DNA from 2 places in the Pseudoalteromonas sp. Xi13 genome. Region 1 is predicted to be linked to the other one. Evidence: predicted binding sites of a transcription regulator. Region 1 holds the regulator's gene; the other holds the start of a gene.

Region 1 (8,115 bases):
GCAGCCCATGCTTTTACTGCGGCATTTTGTCGCAGTTATTCATAAGCTTACTCTAACTTTATAAAAATAATAAAAAGGAGCGGTAAAAAATCAGTGAGGCTGTGTTTAATGCTCACGTAAGGCATTTATTAGCCCTTGTTTGCTCATTTTTGAGCGGCCGCTAATGCCGAGCTCTTTAGCTTTATTGTACAGCTGCTTTTTAGTGCGCTGCTCATACTTTGAGGCTTTGCCGCCTTTAACTGCGGTTTTATGAGTATTGCTATTAGCAATGCGCGCGGCTTTTTGTTTGCTCATGCCTTCATCTCGAAGCGCATCGTACTGATCGTCGTTTTTAATTTGCGGGCCATGATCTGCCATAATTGTCCTCCTGAAGCGTTTAATTACACAGTGTGTGTATAACTTTCATACATAAACGGTAAAATTAAGCGTAACTAGCCTAACCCGTTTTATAAGGCAAATTAGATGCCAATGGCGTTTAAACAGGTATTTTCTATTAATAAAGCCATGTTTAGCGCTTAGTTGATTTGGTATAAAAGTAAAACTGCGTTAAAGTTTGCGATGAAACTATAAGAGGGTAAAAAGCAGACAATGTCGGAAATTCAATTTTTAAATGTAGATCTAGAGCTTGAGTCTAAACAAGATATTAGTGCCCTAGTGGCAGACTTAAAGAAAAACGCGATGGTTTTGCATTATGACAAAGACGAATATCGTCAATTGGCGCGTATTGAAGCCTCAGGTGATATAACCACGCCAGACAAAGCAATCAACCACTTATGTGAATTAATAGAGTCGTGTTCACGTAATGCGCTTAAGCAGTGGCTAAGCTGTTCGCGCAGAACGTTTGATATAGGCTTTGAGTCGGGCACGTCACCTAAGTGTTTTAACCAAGCTCTACATGCAGATACACTGCTACGTATATCTGCAATTGGCGCTGGTATGGAAATAACGATTTACCCTATCGAAAAGTAGCCATAGTTAATTATTTGCGCTCGACAACCGCTGCGGTCATTTTTGATACGCAGCAAAGCTCGCCGCGGCTATTGGTTATTTTTATTTCCCATACAGAACTGCGCTTACCAATATGAAATGCACGAGTAACGGCGGTTAAAGTGCCATTTCGAGAGGCCTTTAAGTGGCTGGCGCTAATTTCCTGTCCAACACAATAAAATTTTGTAAAGTCCACTACAAAGTTAGCGGCGTAGCTTGCTACGGTTTCAGCAAGTACCACATTTGCGCCACCATGTACCATACCAATAGGATTATGATGCTCAGGAATAGCAGGCATGGTAGCCACTAGGTAATCATCTCCTATTTCGGTTATTTCTATGCCCATGGTTTTCATCAGCGTGCCTTGGCCGTTTATTCCCTCATCTAACTGTTTGCAAAGCTCTAATGTGATGGGTTGATGCCAAATACTCATAATTACTCCTTTATATTGAAAGCAAATTTATAGCATTTTAAATACTGAACGTCTGTAATTACCTAAAATTTATCCAGGTGCGGTGTATTTAGCTATTTTAAAGCACAATTTAAATTTGCGATTTTTATTTAACTGTATATACTCACAGTTAAATGTACTGTATGGAAAACCAGTTGTATGCGACCATTAACTAAACGCCAAGCTCAAATACTCGAACTAATAAAAGTTTTTATTAAAGACACTGGTATGCCTCCTACACGTGCCGAAATTGCGCAAACACTCGGTTTTAAAAGTGCCAATGCCGCAGAAGAGCACTTAAAAGCGCTTGCCAAAAAAGGTGTTATTAAAATGAAACCAGGCGCAAGCCGTGGTATTCAATTGGTTGAAGAAGAGGAGCCTGAGCAACTAGGTCTACCATTAATAGGTAGAGTTGCAGCGGGTTCGCCTATTTTGGCGCAAGAGCATGTTGAGAGTCACTGTAAAATAGACCCACTTATGTTTAAACCAGCCGCCGACTTTTTACTGCGTGTTAACGGCATGAGTATGAAAGATATAGGTATTATGGATGGCGACTTACTTGCTGTACACCGTACTCAAACAGCAGAAAATGGCCAAGTTGTGGTTGCACGAGTAGATGAAGACGTAACCGTAAAACGCCTAGAAAAAGCAGGCCGAAAAGTATTATTACACGCCGAAAACGAAGAGTTTACGCCAATTGAAGTAGACCTTGAAAACGAGTCGTTTAATATTGAAGGGTTAGCCGTTGGCGTAATAAGAAATGCCGACTGGATGTAATTTTTAACTATTTTTAAGTAATATCTATAAATGCGCACTTTTTAGTGTGCATTTTTGTTTTAAAAACAGACCTTCCACCATCTCAAAACGCCCTAAAATTATTTAGGCTGTAAACTTTTTTTCACTCATACTTTTATCTTCCTAAGCGTGTTACATCCCTTAATTTTGCTCGTATCTTGGCTGTTAAATAACAATTTAATACGCCGTCATTTAGTCAATTTTAAAATATCACTTGATTGTTTTTTATACTAAAACTTGCTTGTTGTACGTTTTTTAGCTAATCATTAATGTGCTGGACTAACAATAACTCACAGCTTTTTAGTTATGAGAACACACAATATACACAAACCTTTTGTTGTCCTAGCGATACCAATCAAAAATAAGATTGGTAAAAAAATAAAAATAACGAATTGGCGTTTAAGCCGTATGCCTCTTCGCTTTGCATTCGCAATAGCATCAAAGGAGCCGTCACATGGGTAAACTGACCTCTACCTTGTGGCTTGTGTTGATTATGTTCCCGCAGCAAGTGCTGGCTAATAGCCAATACAATATGCGCAAGGGCGTAACCGATATAAGTAATAATGTATATCAGCTACACATGACCATATTTTTAATATGTTGTGTGATTGGGGTGATAGTGTTCGCAATAATGTTTTGGGCACTGATTCATCACCGTAAATCTAAAGGGGCAGTTCCTGCCCAATTTCATGAAAGTACCAAAGTAGAAATTCTTTGGACTGCCATTCCGTTTGTTATTTTAATTGCCATGGCAATCCCTGCCACTAAAACCCTCATTGCGATGGAAGATGCCAGTAAGGCTGACTTAACCATTAAAATTACAGGGTCACAGTGGAAGTGGCATTATGAATATATGGGCGAAGACGTAGAGTTTTACTCTATTTTATCTACCCCTCAAGACGAAATAGCCAACCTTGCTAATAAAAACCCTAATTATTTACTTGAGGTTGATAAACCTTTAGTACTGCCAATTAATCAAAAGGTGCGTTTTTTAATGACCTCTGATGATGTTATTCACTCTTGGTGGGTACCCGATTTTGCCGTTAAAAAAGATGCCAATCCGGGGTTTATCAACGAAACGTGGACCAACATCAACGAAGAAGGTATTTACCGAGGGCAGTGTGCAGAGCTGTGCGGTAAAGACCATGGTTTTATGCCCGTGGTGGTTGAAGCTAAATCGCAAGAGGACTTTAACGCATGGCTTGCAGATGCTAAGCAAGCTAAGCAAAAAGCCGCACTTGCTGATGCAGCATTGCTTGATAAAACAATTCCTAAAGAAGAGCTAATGACACTAGGTGAGCAAGTGTATATGGCAAGTTGCGCTGCGTGTCATCAACCTACAGGTATGGGGTTACCGGGCGTATTTCCTGCGCTAAAAGGCAGCCCCATTGTTTTGGGTGATATAAAAGATCACATTGATGTAGTGATTCATGGCCGACCAGGAACTGCAATGCAGGCATTTGCAAAGCAGCTCTCAATTAAACAACTTGCAGCGGTAATTACCTATAAACGTAATGCGTGGGGTAATGAAACGGGTGATGTCATCCAACCTAGTGAAATTCAGGCAGCACTTGATGCGGAGGCGAACTAATGAGTAGCATAGTAGAACAACCTAACGCCAATGATGCTCACCACGGCCATCACCCAGCCAAAGGTTTTAAACGTTGGTTATACACAACAAACCATAAAGATATTGGCAGCATGTACTTAATTTTTTCGCTGACTATGTTTTTAATTGGCGGTGCAATGGCCATGGTTATTCGGGCTGAGTTATTTCAGCCAGGATTACAATTGGTAGACCCACACTTTTTTAACCAAATGACCACAGTACACGGTTTAATTATGGTGTTTGGTGCTGTAATGCCAGCCTTTACGGGACTTGCTAACTGGATGGTACCGCTCATGATTGGCGCGCCAGATATGGCACTGCCCAGAATGAACAACTGGAGCTTTTGGATTTTACCCTTCGCTTTTTTAATTTTATTGGCCTCGTTATTAATGCCTGGAGGCGGCCCCGCATTTGGCTGGACGTTCTATGCGCCGCTTTCAACAACGTACAGTAACGATAACACTGCAATGTTTGTGTTTGCAGTGCACATTATGGGGATTAGCTCAATTATGGGCGCAATAAACGTAATTGTGACCATTGTTAATTTACGGGCCCCAGGCATGACATGGATGAAGCTACCATTATTTGTTTGGACATGGCTAATAACCGCATTTTTATTAATTGCTGTTATGCCCGTACTGGCCGGAGCGGTCACTATGGTACTCACCGATAAATACTTTGGAACCAGCTTTTTTGATGCGGCAGGTGGCGGCGATCCGGTGATGTTTCAGCACATATTTTGGTTTTTTGGTCATCCCGAAGTGTACATCATGATTTTACCCGCCTTTGGTATTATTTCGACCATAGTGCCTACATTCTCACGTAAAAAACTATTTGGTTATGCCTCAATGGTTTACGCAACCTCCTCTATTGCATTACTGAGCTTTATTGTGTGGGCGCATCATATGTTTACGACCGGTATGCCCGTTGCTGGCGAGCTATTTTTTATGTACGCGACCATGCTGATATCGGTGCCTACAGGGGTAAAAGTATTTAACTGGGTAGCCACTATGTGGCGAGGGTCAATAAGTTTTGAAGTGCCCATGCTATTTAGTATTGCCTTTATTGTGCTGTTTACTTTAGGGGGCTTTTCGGGGCTGATGTTGGCTATAACCCCTGCTGATTTTCAGTATCACGATACTTACTTTGTGGTGGCGCACTTTCATTACGTGTTAGTTACGGGGGCAATATTTTCGATTATGGCGGGGGCTTATTATTGGCTGCCTAAGTGGACGGGCAACATGTACAACATTGCCTTGGCTAAGTGGCACTTTTGGTTGTCGCTGGTAAGCGTAAATGTATTGTTTTTCCCTATGCATTTTGTCGGGCTGGCAGGCATGCCGCGCCGTATTCCCGATTACGCCCTGCAGTTTGCTGATTTTAACGCAATCATAAGCATAGGTGGGTTTGCCTTTGGTTTATCGCAGTTACTCTTTGTGGCGGTGGTAATTAAATGTGCCCGAGGGGGCGATAAAGTCCCTGCAAAAGTGTGGGATGGTGCTGAAGGTTTAGAGTGGGAAGTGGACTCTCCTGCGCCGTATCATACTTTTTCTACGCCGCCGGAAATTAAATAATGACACATGCACCGCTATTAAAGCGCCTAATTCTTATTTGTATAGGTATGTTTGCTTTTGCATTTGCCTTAGTGCCCTTATATGACGTGTTTTGCGACATAACTGGGCTTAATGGCAAGCCGTCGCTTGAACAAGCTAAGCAAAGTACACAGGTTGCACAAAATCGAGAAATAGGTGTGAGCTTTACAACCCATGCGCAAAGTGGTGCGCCGTTTATTGTTAAATCTAAACAATACAGTGTTGATGTGAAACCAGGTGCCATGCGTGAGGTGATGTTTAGCGCAAAGAACACCAGTGATATCGATAAAGTAATGCAAGCGGTACCTTCTGTATCGCCCGGAAAGGCAGCCAAGTACTTACATAAAATAGCGTGCTTTTGCTTTGATCAACAACCCCTAAAAGCGGGTGAAGAGCTTGAGTTTAAGCTGCTTTTTTATGTTGATACCGCACTGCCGAGCGATGTAGAAGAGCTAACTTTATCGTACACCGTATTTGATATTAGTGAGCAGCTAGTAGCAAGTAATAACTAGCCTGCATGTCTAGTGTAAAACTAGGAGCAAGTAACATGAATCAAGATTATGAAAACTACTACGTACCCGAGCAAAGTCCTTGGCCCATAGTGGGCGCGGTGGCGTTATTTTTTATTGCAGTGGGTGCGGCTTTAACAGTCATGAACTTAGAAAGTGAAGGGGGCAGCGGTGTGTACCTGCTATATGCAGGCATTGCAGTGCTGCTGTATATGATTTTTAGCTGGTTTAAAAATGTAATTAGCGAGTCTGATCAGGGCTTATATTCAGCGCAAATGGACCGCTCATTTCGACAAGGAATGAGCTGGTTTATATTCTCTGAAGTTATGTTTTTTATGGCCTTTTTTGGCGCATTATTTTACGCCCGCATATTGTCGGTGCCTTGGCTTGGCGGCGCTGGGAATAATGCGATGACCAACGAGGTGCTTTGGCCTACCTTTGAGGCCGTATGGCCACTACTAACCACACCAGCAGGTGAAACCACGCAAGCTATGGGGTGGCAAGGCTTACCCCTTATTAATACGCTTATTTTATTAGCGTCTTCGGTTACTTTGCATTTTGCTCACGTAGCCATTGAAAACAATAAACGTAAACCGCTAAAAGTGATGCTAGGGGCAACCATTTTATTGGGTGTGTGCTTTTTAGCATTGCAGGTGGAAGAATATATTTATGCCTACAACGACTTAAACTTAACACTAGATGCAGGCATTTACGGGAATACATTCTTTTTGCTGACAGGTTTTCATGGCATGCATGTGACCCTTGGCGCCATCATTTTGTTTGTTGTATTTGTGCGTATTTTAAAAGGCCACTTTACGAAAGATAAACATTTTGCGTTTCAAGCAGCGGCTTGGTACTGGCATTTTGTTGATGTGGTGTGGCTGTGTTTATTTGTTTTTGTGTATGTGTTGTAACGGCTAATGGTGAGTGATTAGCCTTTATAAAACCAAGTTTTACAGCGGCTATCACCATCACCAAAACCACCACAGAAAACAGCACGCGACGGCCTAAAAAATGCGACATAGGCCGACCGCCAGATTTATCGGTCACCATAATAAATAGCGCTCTAAACAAGTTGAAAAGTATAAATAGTAACAGCAGCACAACAATAATTTTAATAATCACTGGGTTGACCCTTTATGCAGTTAATTTTAAGGCGTAAACAAAAGCTTAGCTCATTTATCGCACTTTGCGTTGTGGTAGCTGTGGTGCTGGTATGTGTACGTTTAGGGTATTGGCAATTAGCAAGGGCTGAGCAAAAGCAGCAACAGCTAACAGCTATAGCTAACATGCAAACCCAAGGCGTAATGAGCTGGCAGCAATTACAGGCAATGCCTACAAAGTGGAATAAAACAGGTGTAGTGGTTGAGCTTGCCGGAAAAATAATAAATCAGCAATACTGGCTTTTAGATAACCAAGTTTACCAAGGGCAAGTCGGTTACGATTTATTGGTGTTATTTAAGCCAAGCCAAGCAAGTGACGCTTTACTCGTTAATTTAGGGTGGGTAAAAGCGCCTATTTCACGCAGCGAACTACCTAACATCCAACTTCCTAAACGTAATATTACGTTTAAAGCGCAGATAAAAGAGCGAAATTTAACGAGCTTTAACTTACAAACCAATGCGACAAAACAAGACCTTCAAAAACGAATTCAATCAATAGATTTACAAAAGCTAAGTGAGCAGAGTAATCAATCGTTATTTAATTTTATGGCTTATCGTCAAGGTGCTGGAGATGCGCTAGCTATACCGCATTATAAAGCGGTGGTGATGAGTCCGCAAAAGCACCAAGCGTATGCAGTGCAATGGTTTTTAATAGCCTTAGCCTGTGTAGTGGTGGCCATTTTTGCCAGCAAAAAGAGGACTAACAATGAAAAATAACCCCTTAGTTTTGTTTGTTGTATGTTGCGCTGTACCGCTAGTACTTGCATACGGTGCGCTAAAACTAGACTGGTTGCCGAGCGCCATTACCAATAATGGCGAGTTTTTACAGCACGAAGTAAAGCTTGAAAACTGGCAGCAACATAACCCTAAGCAATGGACAATTGCGCTTAATTACTCCAATAAATGTAACGCTTCGTGCAATGAGCAGCTCAATGCGCTTAATAACTTATATATCGCCTTAGGAAAAAATCAGGGCAAGGTTGATATGGCTGTAATGGGAGCGCCTAAA
Region 2 (8,115 bases), on a different replicon from region 1:
AGAAATGTAATGCCAGTAATACATGGGGCAGGGCAAGAGCAAGGGGTAAGAGGAGGAACTGTTGCTGCACCGTTAATCTTAGGGTTTGGTGAAGCTATAAACTCTTTTCCACAATCTTATAAAGACTTTACCAATAACAAAATACGTAGTTACTTATTAGAGCAGCTTGTTCAAGCAGATATTTCTTTCTCAATAAATGGAAATAAAGAAGCGTTACCACATATAGTTTCTCTTACATTACCTAAAACAAATATTGGTGTTTTAGTAAGAGATAATGAAGACACTTTTTGTTTAGCTCAAGGTTCAGCGTGTTCTTCTAAAGAAATTGAAGCCTCTCATGTTTTAACCGCATTAGGATTGAGTCGTGAAGAGGCTGAGTATACTTTTCGTATAAGTTTTACAAACCAAATTACAACTAAAGAAATAGATCAATTAGTTAGCGCTATAAAAAAAGCGGCTATTTAGCCGCTCCTTTTCTATTTATAGCATGTTACACAGGCTCCACCGCCTTCTGCTTCATCATAAATATCATCTAACTCATTAAACTCGCAGTAGCCTTCAAAGTCGCCTAGTAAAGCATTACGGCGCTTCTTTTTATTAAAACGAGCAACTTTCTTCTCGTGATTTTCAATAATACGTTTTTGAACTTCAGGATCTTCTAGTGTTTCTAGAGGCTGCCCTTGGCCCATCCAATAAAAGCGTTCACCTACAGTCGTATTGTTGTCATCGCCTTTTTCAAAAGCTTTGGCTTCTTCAAATAAATCAGGGTGCTTTTCCATAAGCTTAACCCATTCAATTTTTCTCTGATAAAAACAAAATGTACAACCAGAACGAGAGCGCCATTTATAATATTCAGGCAGCTCTAAGCCATTGCGTTGTAATATATTTTCAATATCACTCCTAACTATGCCGTGCTCTCTAAATGGAAAAACAGACTCGATAGGTTTTTCAATTGTCATATAACCAGATCGATCAGGTTCATCAGCTCTAATGCCAACATAGTTTTTTATTTTATAGCCATCTTGTATAAAACTATCTAGCCACTGCTCAAACGGTTTTAACTTCATTTGAACAGTACACCAACGGTCGCGCTGTGAGGGTAAATAATTACCATGCTCTTTTAAAAGGTGAGCAAAATCTTTCTCGCCACGCCCTTCAATATTATTTAACGAACGCGCATTTAAGCGGTGTATATAGCCAAGCTTTTCCTCAAGTTGATCAATAAACTCATTAGTTTCTGGCAGTTCATAGCCTGTATCAGTAAAAAAGTACTCTACATCTAGATCTGGGTAAGTTTCTTTAACAAATAAAGCTAAAGCACTACTGTCCTTACCGCCTGAAAGGCCTAAAACATGTTTAACTTTCTCTGTCATCTGTTACCTCAACTTCATTCTGATCCATCAAATTTGTTAGTAAATTTGTAAGTGCTGCAAGTTGCTTTTCTTTAGGCATTTCTGCAATAGCGTGTTCAATGTTATGCACAGCTGTTTGAACGTCACCGTCAGCAGCTAAATCATGCTTAGTAAAGCTACTATATTCTTGATGGTTACCTTCGTTGTCTGTAGTTATAAAAGCGATAGGTCTAGAAGAGCCTTGAGTATTAAAATTACTAAAAGATTCTATACGCCTAAATTGCACACATAAACTTTGCAGCTCATCTAATCCACTTCTTAAATGTTTATCAGTCCAATTACGCTCAGGAACACCTGTTAATATATTAATTACGAACTCAAATTTAGCTTTACCGTCTATATATTGTGATAGGCGCTTAGCAAGATCTTTTACCTTAGGGCGCTTAGCTTCTTTTTCAACTAAATCACAGCGCTCTTTTAAGGTATTATTAAAATCTTCACCAAGCATATTGACTATAATTTGTTTGAAGCCATTAAGTAGCATGTCATGCTGAGCACTTAGGTCTTCAATTGCAGTTTTTAGGTATTGGCCTAGCTTTTCTTCAACTTCAGGGTCATCTTTTTTAAACCCAAAAACAGCAGGCAAGTCATCTAAAATAAGCTTATAAGGGTCGTTGGCAGCGATAACTTTATTTCTAAAATCTCTTGCTTGTTTTGTTAGCCCGTTTTCGTTTGAGCCTGTAAAGCTTTCACCACTCGTTTTTTTAACCCAAGTTGGTAGTTTATGGATAATCCCGACTATGTGCTTAGCAATATTTAAGATTGCAGAATCATTTTTAGCTTCACCTAAAGTGGCTTTTGCAAGGTTATCTAAAAGGTGACTTTGAATTTCTGAGATTTCAAAGTATCTAACTCCCGCTTCGCTCGGGTACTTATAGATTTTATTAACAAGCTCTTCATCAAGCTCAGGAATAAAAACAAATTGTTTTGTTGAATCCCAATCATAAAAAGCTACTTGCCCCTCTAATGACTTTAAAAGTGCTAAACCGTAAATGCGGCATAGTCCAGCTGTTAAGCCATAAGGAGGTAACATCCACATTTCATAAAGCTCTGCCAAGGTTACATGCTGCTTGGAAGAATTGTTCTTTATAAACTCAAAGCCGCTTTCAAATAAAGCATGCATTTTAGGGTTTGCTGCTATTGCATCTTTAGTCCAAGTGCTTGGAAATAAATAACCCTCTGGGGTTTCGCAATGCCACCCCTTACTTTTTAAACAAGAAAGGTAAAGGCCCTTTTCAGGGGGGAATGCCTTGTCATCAAAGCCTAAATCTTTTTCATCGCCATTCTCAAACATAGCGTTCATTAACTTACGAATAGCACTGTTTGCACTACCAGAGGGCTTAGAACGATTAACTAACTCGTTGATTACTGACGGCGACTCATGGAATATCTTATCAGCTATATTAGAGGCTATTGTGGCTAAAGGTAATGTTGCTAATTTTTTACCACAGTATGACCAGCTAGCATTTGTATACGCATTCTGTATTTCGCTGTCTACATTCGCTTGGGCAAACTTTATTCGGCTTTCTAGCTCGTTTTTAGCAATTAAATCGTGAGTGATCTTTTTCTCTTCTTTTAAGATCTTACGAAGTGCTATTAACTCAATAGCCGCCGTTTTTAAGTTTGTAAAGTCTTTGAGTGTACCTATTACCGCAAACGGCATTTCTGCTGCGTTATCTTTAAGAGTTTTAGCAACTTCTGGGTTTGTTGGTAAAACAAAGTAAGTGAATGCCTCACCTGTTTTTGGCTTAGTTACAAACGTTTCAAATGCAGTGGTATCGAACTTATTTAATAATTTAGTGGTAGCCCAGCGCATAGTACCGGTTTTATGGTAATGTGCTGTTGCTAAAATATTTTGCGGTGTAGCGCATGCTTCTGTCCAGTCAACACCTTCACTAATAACCTCAATTTGCTCACTAATAAGATTATTAATATCAATATCACTACCTTGAAACACAAATAAAGCATCATGTTTCTGGCGATAAATAATTACAGTGCTTGCTTCTAGCTCTTTAATTGCATTATCAACGTCATTTGACTTATAACCACGACAAACAAAGTACTCTTTAATAAAACTTCGTTTAGCATGTAACTGATGATGAAAGCCAAAAATAGTTAATAAGGCAATAACCTTAGTAATAGCAATATGGAGTTCGTCACCTTTTTGCTCAGCTCTATATATAGCATCAGAGCCTTCAAGCCATGCTTTACTGTCCTGCGAGGTAACAATTAAATGGTGTAAATTGTGGTAAAGGTAGTCCCAATACATTTCTGGGCGATAAAGATTTAGCTCTTCATTGAGCACGCAGTAATTTGAATCTAGAAACTCTCTAAATCCAAATTTTTCATGGGATGCTAAAAAGCCAAATAAGCTACGTTCGTTCTGAGAAAAGCGACGACGAGATACAGGGCCAAGCAATAAACTAACAATAGGATCTAGTGGCAGTGTTTTGCTAAGTGCATGCTTGTTTTTATTTTGGTTTGTAAAAGCGCCGCTTACAGTACTAACTAAATCGGCGTATCTAGACTCTATAGCATCTGCTATTTTAGGTGCTCTATATATAGAATCACCTACTAGCGTTAAAGACTCATCAATCGATGGGTTAAAGCTTAAATCGCGGTAGCGGCCTTGAACCTTGCTCCATTCTTTTTGAGTTTTAACATCTTTATTTTTAGCGTAATCAGAAAACGCCTGATGTAAAAAGCCCATAAGTAAAACAGGTCGTTTTGCCTGCTGTACAATATCGGCTAAAGATTGAAATAAGTGTAAATCTTTGTTTTCACGAGATTGATAGTCTAAAGCTTTACCCATTTCATCAAGTAAAATTAAAACACCATCTTCATTTTCACTTGGTTTTTGTAAAAGCTTTTTTATTTCTGCTAGGCATTTATCATCGTCAAAGCTCGAGATTTCTTCTGAGTCAAAATCTTGGTCAAATGCATTTAGCAAGCTAACCAATATACTGTTAGCTGGTGCTTCTAAACCACAAACATGCTTAACAGTTTGCCAGCCATTTTTTAACGCAAAGCGCTCTTCAAAATCGGTAACAACGCTTTGAGAGCTGTTTAATTTTTTTAGTGCATAATTACGTTGTTTTAAGTCAGTAGAAAGTAGGCAAGATAAAAATAAAGCAACGGTTGATTTACCCGACCCATAAGGCCCTGTAATTGTATACGCGCGTTGTGTACTATTTTCAAATTCGCGACTAACAGTATCAAGTACATTTATAGCTGTACCATGTAGTACAAATTCATCTATAAATGGAGAAAAATCAGTACTCTCGGTATCAATTCGTGTCGAACTTTTGTAGCGTTGATTTATTGTAATTAAAGATTCAGACATGTTATTTACCGTAGTACATTTTTAAGTAATCGATTGCATTATTTTTTATATCAGCAGATATACTTACTTGACGTAAACCCAAAGAATCCACCCAAGTTACTTTTTTATTAGTAAAGCTCTGTGCTTCATCTAACTTTTGCCCTAGCCCAGACTCTGAAAGCCTAAATATTCTTCCCGGTGAGCAAGGTTTAGTAAGTAAAGAATCAAAATCAACAGTGCCTACATTAGAGTCTTTTGTTTCTTCGTTAAAAAACTCAAGCAATGCATAAATAAATATTTCAACAGGTAGCTCAGGGCGTTCAGCAAGGTTACTTACATAAAAGCCGCCACCATTATCTTGTACTAAATTTAATTCAGCTAAAGGTGAGGTAAAATGGTCTTCATCAACTTTTACAGTTTTTTTTGTTGCACTATTTTTTTGTTTTTTGCTGTAAGTGTTTAAAAAACAATCTACATCTTTTTTTAATGTGCTTAGGTTACCTATTTCTGTTTTAACTAGGCGTTTTGCATCGTCATAGCAATCATCCACAAGCTTACTTTTTTCGAAATATTGAACATTAGAATAGTTAAAAAAGTAACGATAGGCAGTTAAGCTTTTATTATTAAAATTTAACCAAAAATGTATTAGCCACACAGACCCCGGTAACTCTAAATATGGATCAGCTCCACACTTATCAGCATCATCAAATAAAAACTTGCCGTTTTCTGAAATATAGTGCCCTGAAGCACTTTTTGAGTTTTTCTCTATCACATTAGTCGACTCAGCCCAATACTGAATCGCCTTGACCATATTTTTACCGACACCTAATTCAACCACAGAATTGCGTATGTATACGTCATTCGATGAAAAGTTTCCTTTATTATTCAAGTGATTAATTGCTTTGAATAACCATCCGTAGCGTAGGGGGAAGGTATCATGCCCTGTAAATTTCGCTTTCATGCTAATTTTGTAACCTTTAGTTGGAGAGTATGTCCAGAGGTAATGTTAACTTGATTCTTATGGTAGAGAAAGAACTTTATCTGAGAATGTGTTTATATGTACAGTAGTTATTAGTTATCAGTATTATATCTTGTGGGGTACATACTTTTGTTGTAGTCTTTGGCAAATATGAATGCGCACTTAATGGTGTGCTTTATAAGTACTTTTAGTTCTTAAGGAGAAGATGTGCTTCAAAAGTGTCTTAGCAGTTTTAGCGTCAATGCTTTAAAGTTTCTCGCAGGCCGAGATTCGTTATCTTTCTTCGAAAACACCTTGAGCATAGACAAGTCGTATTATGATGAAAATAACCAACAAAAGTTACTAGTTCAGGCGATACTGAACTCAAATCCAATACGATTACTTTTATCTAAAGCTAGCCGAGAGTATTTTATCGATAGGTTAAGTAAAGAAGACCTTAATGAAATATTTTTTAAAATAAATGGCTCCTACGTTGACGAAATTGATCCTACTCATTACGTAAATCTTAAAGATTTCTGCAGTTCGAAACTAGGGTTAGGTAAATTTTTAAACTCATTAGGTTTAAATCTAAATGAATCTGCGGATGAAGGTGAAGATTATAAGGCCTTCACTACTGTAAAACCTGATTATGGATTATACCCTTATCAAATAGAGATATCTGACAAAGTATTCAGTTCGATAGAATTTGGAAAAAATAATAAAGCAATAATTCATTTACCTACCGGAGCGGGTAAGACCCGTACGGCCATGCATATAGCATGTCGTCATTTAATGACCAAAAAAAATGCTTTAGTTCTTTGGTTAGCTAATTCTGAAATTCTATGTGAGCAAGCATCAGAAGAGTTTAATAAAGCATGGCAAAAGCTTGGTAATAGAGAGGTTATTCAAGGCCGTTATTATGGCGTTAATCATTTTTCACTTGAGAGCTTAAAGAGTGGCTTTGTAGTGGGAGGGTTACAAAAATTAATCTCTTATTATAATTCAATGACACCAAATCAAACCGCATCATTTGACAAAAAAGTTACATTAGTCATTTTTGATGAAGCGCACCGAGCGTTAGCTTCGACTTATAAAGATGTTTTGGAGCGATTTTTAGAATTTTCACCTCAGGCCAAGCTTGTTGGTTTAACTGCTACACCTGGGAGAGTCTATAAAGATGATAAACCAGAATTAGATCCTGAGAATAAGGCCCTTGCTGAGCTTTTTGGTAATAATAAAATTACTATGGATGTTGCGCCTTATCAACCCATGGAATTCTTAATAAAAGAAAATTACTTAGCTGATCCTAAGTTTATAGAATTAAATTATGATGATATTGATATTTATCAAAGTACGAATGCTTTAAATCATGTCACAGAAAGTGAGCTATTAAAAAAGCTTAGTAGTTCAAATAATCGTAACTCTATTATTCTAAAAACTGCAGTACATGAAGTAAAAAGTAATCAGTCGAAATTGATTATTTTTGCTTGTGACATTGAGCATGCAAGAAACTTAGCATTTTCTTTATGCTGCATGGGAGTTAAGGCTGCATCTGTTGATAGTAAAAGCACGACATCGGTAGAAAAAAATCAAATTATCGATAATTATAAGAATGGCGATTTAGATATTTTAGTGAATTGCGAAATGCTTACTACGGGCTTTGATGCTCCTGAAACCAACGTTGCTATAATAGCTCGCCCAACAAACTCCCTAGTTTTATACCTGCAAATGATAGGCCGTGCGTTACGTGGTAATCCAAACCTAGCCCCAAAATCTGCACGTATTTACACAGTCTTAGATGAAATATCGGAATTTAATAATGTTAATTTAGCTTTTAAGCATTGGAATGAGATGTGGACAGAGCTTGAAAGTGAAAAAATTTAAAGGATTATAAAATGTCTTTAGTAAACCCAAAACAATATATTATTTCAGCACGTTCAAACGGCTATAAAGATACGGCCTATGCTATTGCTGAGTTAGCAGATAACTCTATACAAGCAGGTGCTGATAAAGTTGAAATTCTTATTTTCGAAAACCAGAAAAGGACTATTGAAGAAATTGCCATAGTTGACAATGGAGCTGGTATGTCCAAAAGCTTATTGGCGTCAGCATTAGGCTTTGGTGAGTCTGGCAGAGAAAAGGATAAAGAAGGGAACCTATTAAACGATGATACAACAGGCATGGGAAAATTCGGTATGGGTTTACCCAATGCCTCTGTTTCACAATGCAAAAGAATACAAGTATGGAGCTGGAAAAATAAGCAAGAGGTTTACTATACATATTTAGATGTTCAAGAAATTATTGATGGTGTTTACAGTGAGCTGCCAGAGCCAACATTATCACAAATGCCCGAAAAGTATTTAGATTCAATGTTTGATGGAAACATGCCTGAGTCAGGTACCTTTGTTTTATGGTCAAATCTA

What was found. The regulator LexA, encoded in region 1, represses DNA repair genes until DNA is damaged. The targets are predictions, from matches to a motif close to TACTGTATNNNNATACAGTA.
Region 2: the regulator LexA is predicted to act here: its motif matches at 5,782-5,801, upstream of EJ103_RS19625 (DUF4007 family protein).

Annotation. Positions count from the first base shown of each region.
Region 1 is NZ_CP034439.1:3,476,285-3,484,399, reverse strand. Features, by position in the region: gene EJ103_RS15730 (Rho termination factor N-terminal domain-containing protein) at 106-360, opposite strand; gene EJ103_RS15725 (hypothetical protein) at 589-969, shown strand; gene EJ103_RS15720 (hotdog fold thioesterase) at 980-1,420, opposite strand; gene lexA (transcriptional repressor LexA) at 1,598-2,215, shown strand; gene coxB (cytochrome c oxidase subunit II) at 2,688-3,824, shown strand; gene ctaD (cytochrome c oxidase subunit I) at 3,824-5,416, shown strand; gene EJ103_RS15700 (cytochrome c oxidase assembly protein) at 5,416-5,946, shown strand; gene EJ103_RS15695 (cytochrome c oxidase subunit 3) at 5,982-6,857, shown strand; gene EJ103_RS20390 (DUF2909 domain-containing protein) at 6,757-7,068, opposite strand; gene EJ103_RS15685 (SURF1 family protein) at 7,083-7,823, shown strand; gene EJ103_RS15680 (transmembrane cytochrome oxidase associated protein) at 7,813-8,115, shown strand, end outside.
Region 2 is NZ_CP034440.1:717,299-725,413, reverse strand. Features, by position in the region: gene EJ103_RS19640 (cysteine desulfurase family protein) at 1-465, shown strand, start outside; gene EJ103_RS19635 (phosphoadenosine phosphosulfate reductase family protein) at 477-1,373, opposite strand; gene EJ103_RS19630 (hypothetical protein) at 1,357-4,755, opposite strand; gene EJ103_RS19625 (DUF4007 family protein) at 4,757-5,695, opposite strand; gene EJ103_RS19620 (DEAD/DEAH box helicase) at 5,921-7,576, shown strand; gene EJ103_RS19615 (ATP-binding protein) at 7,588-8,115, shown strand, end outside.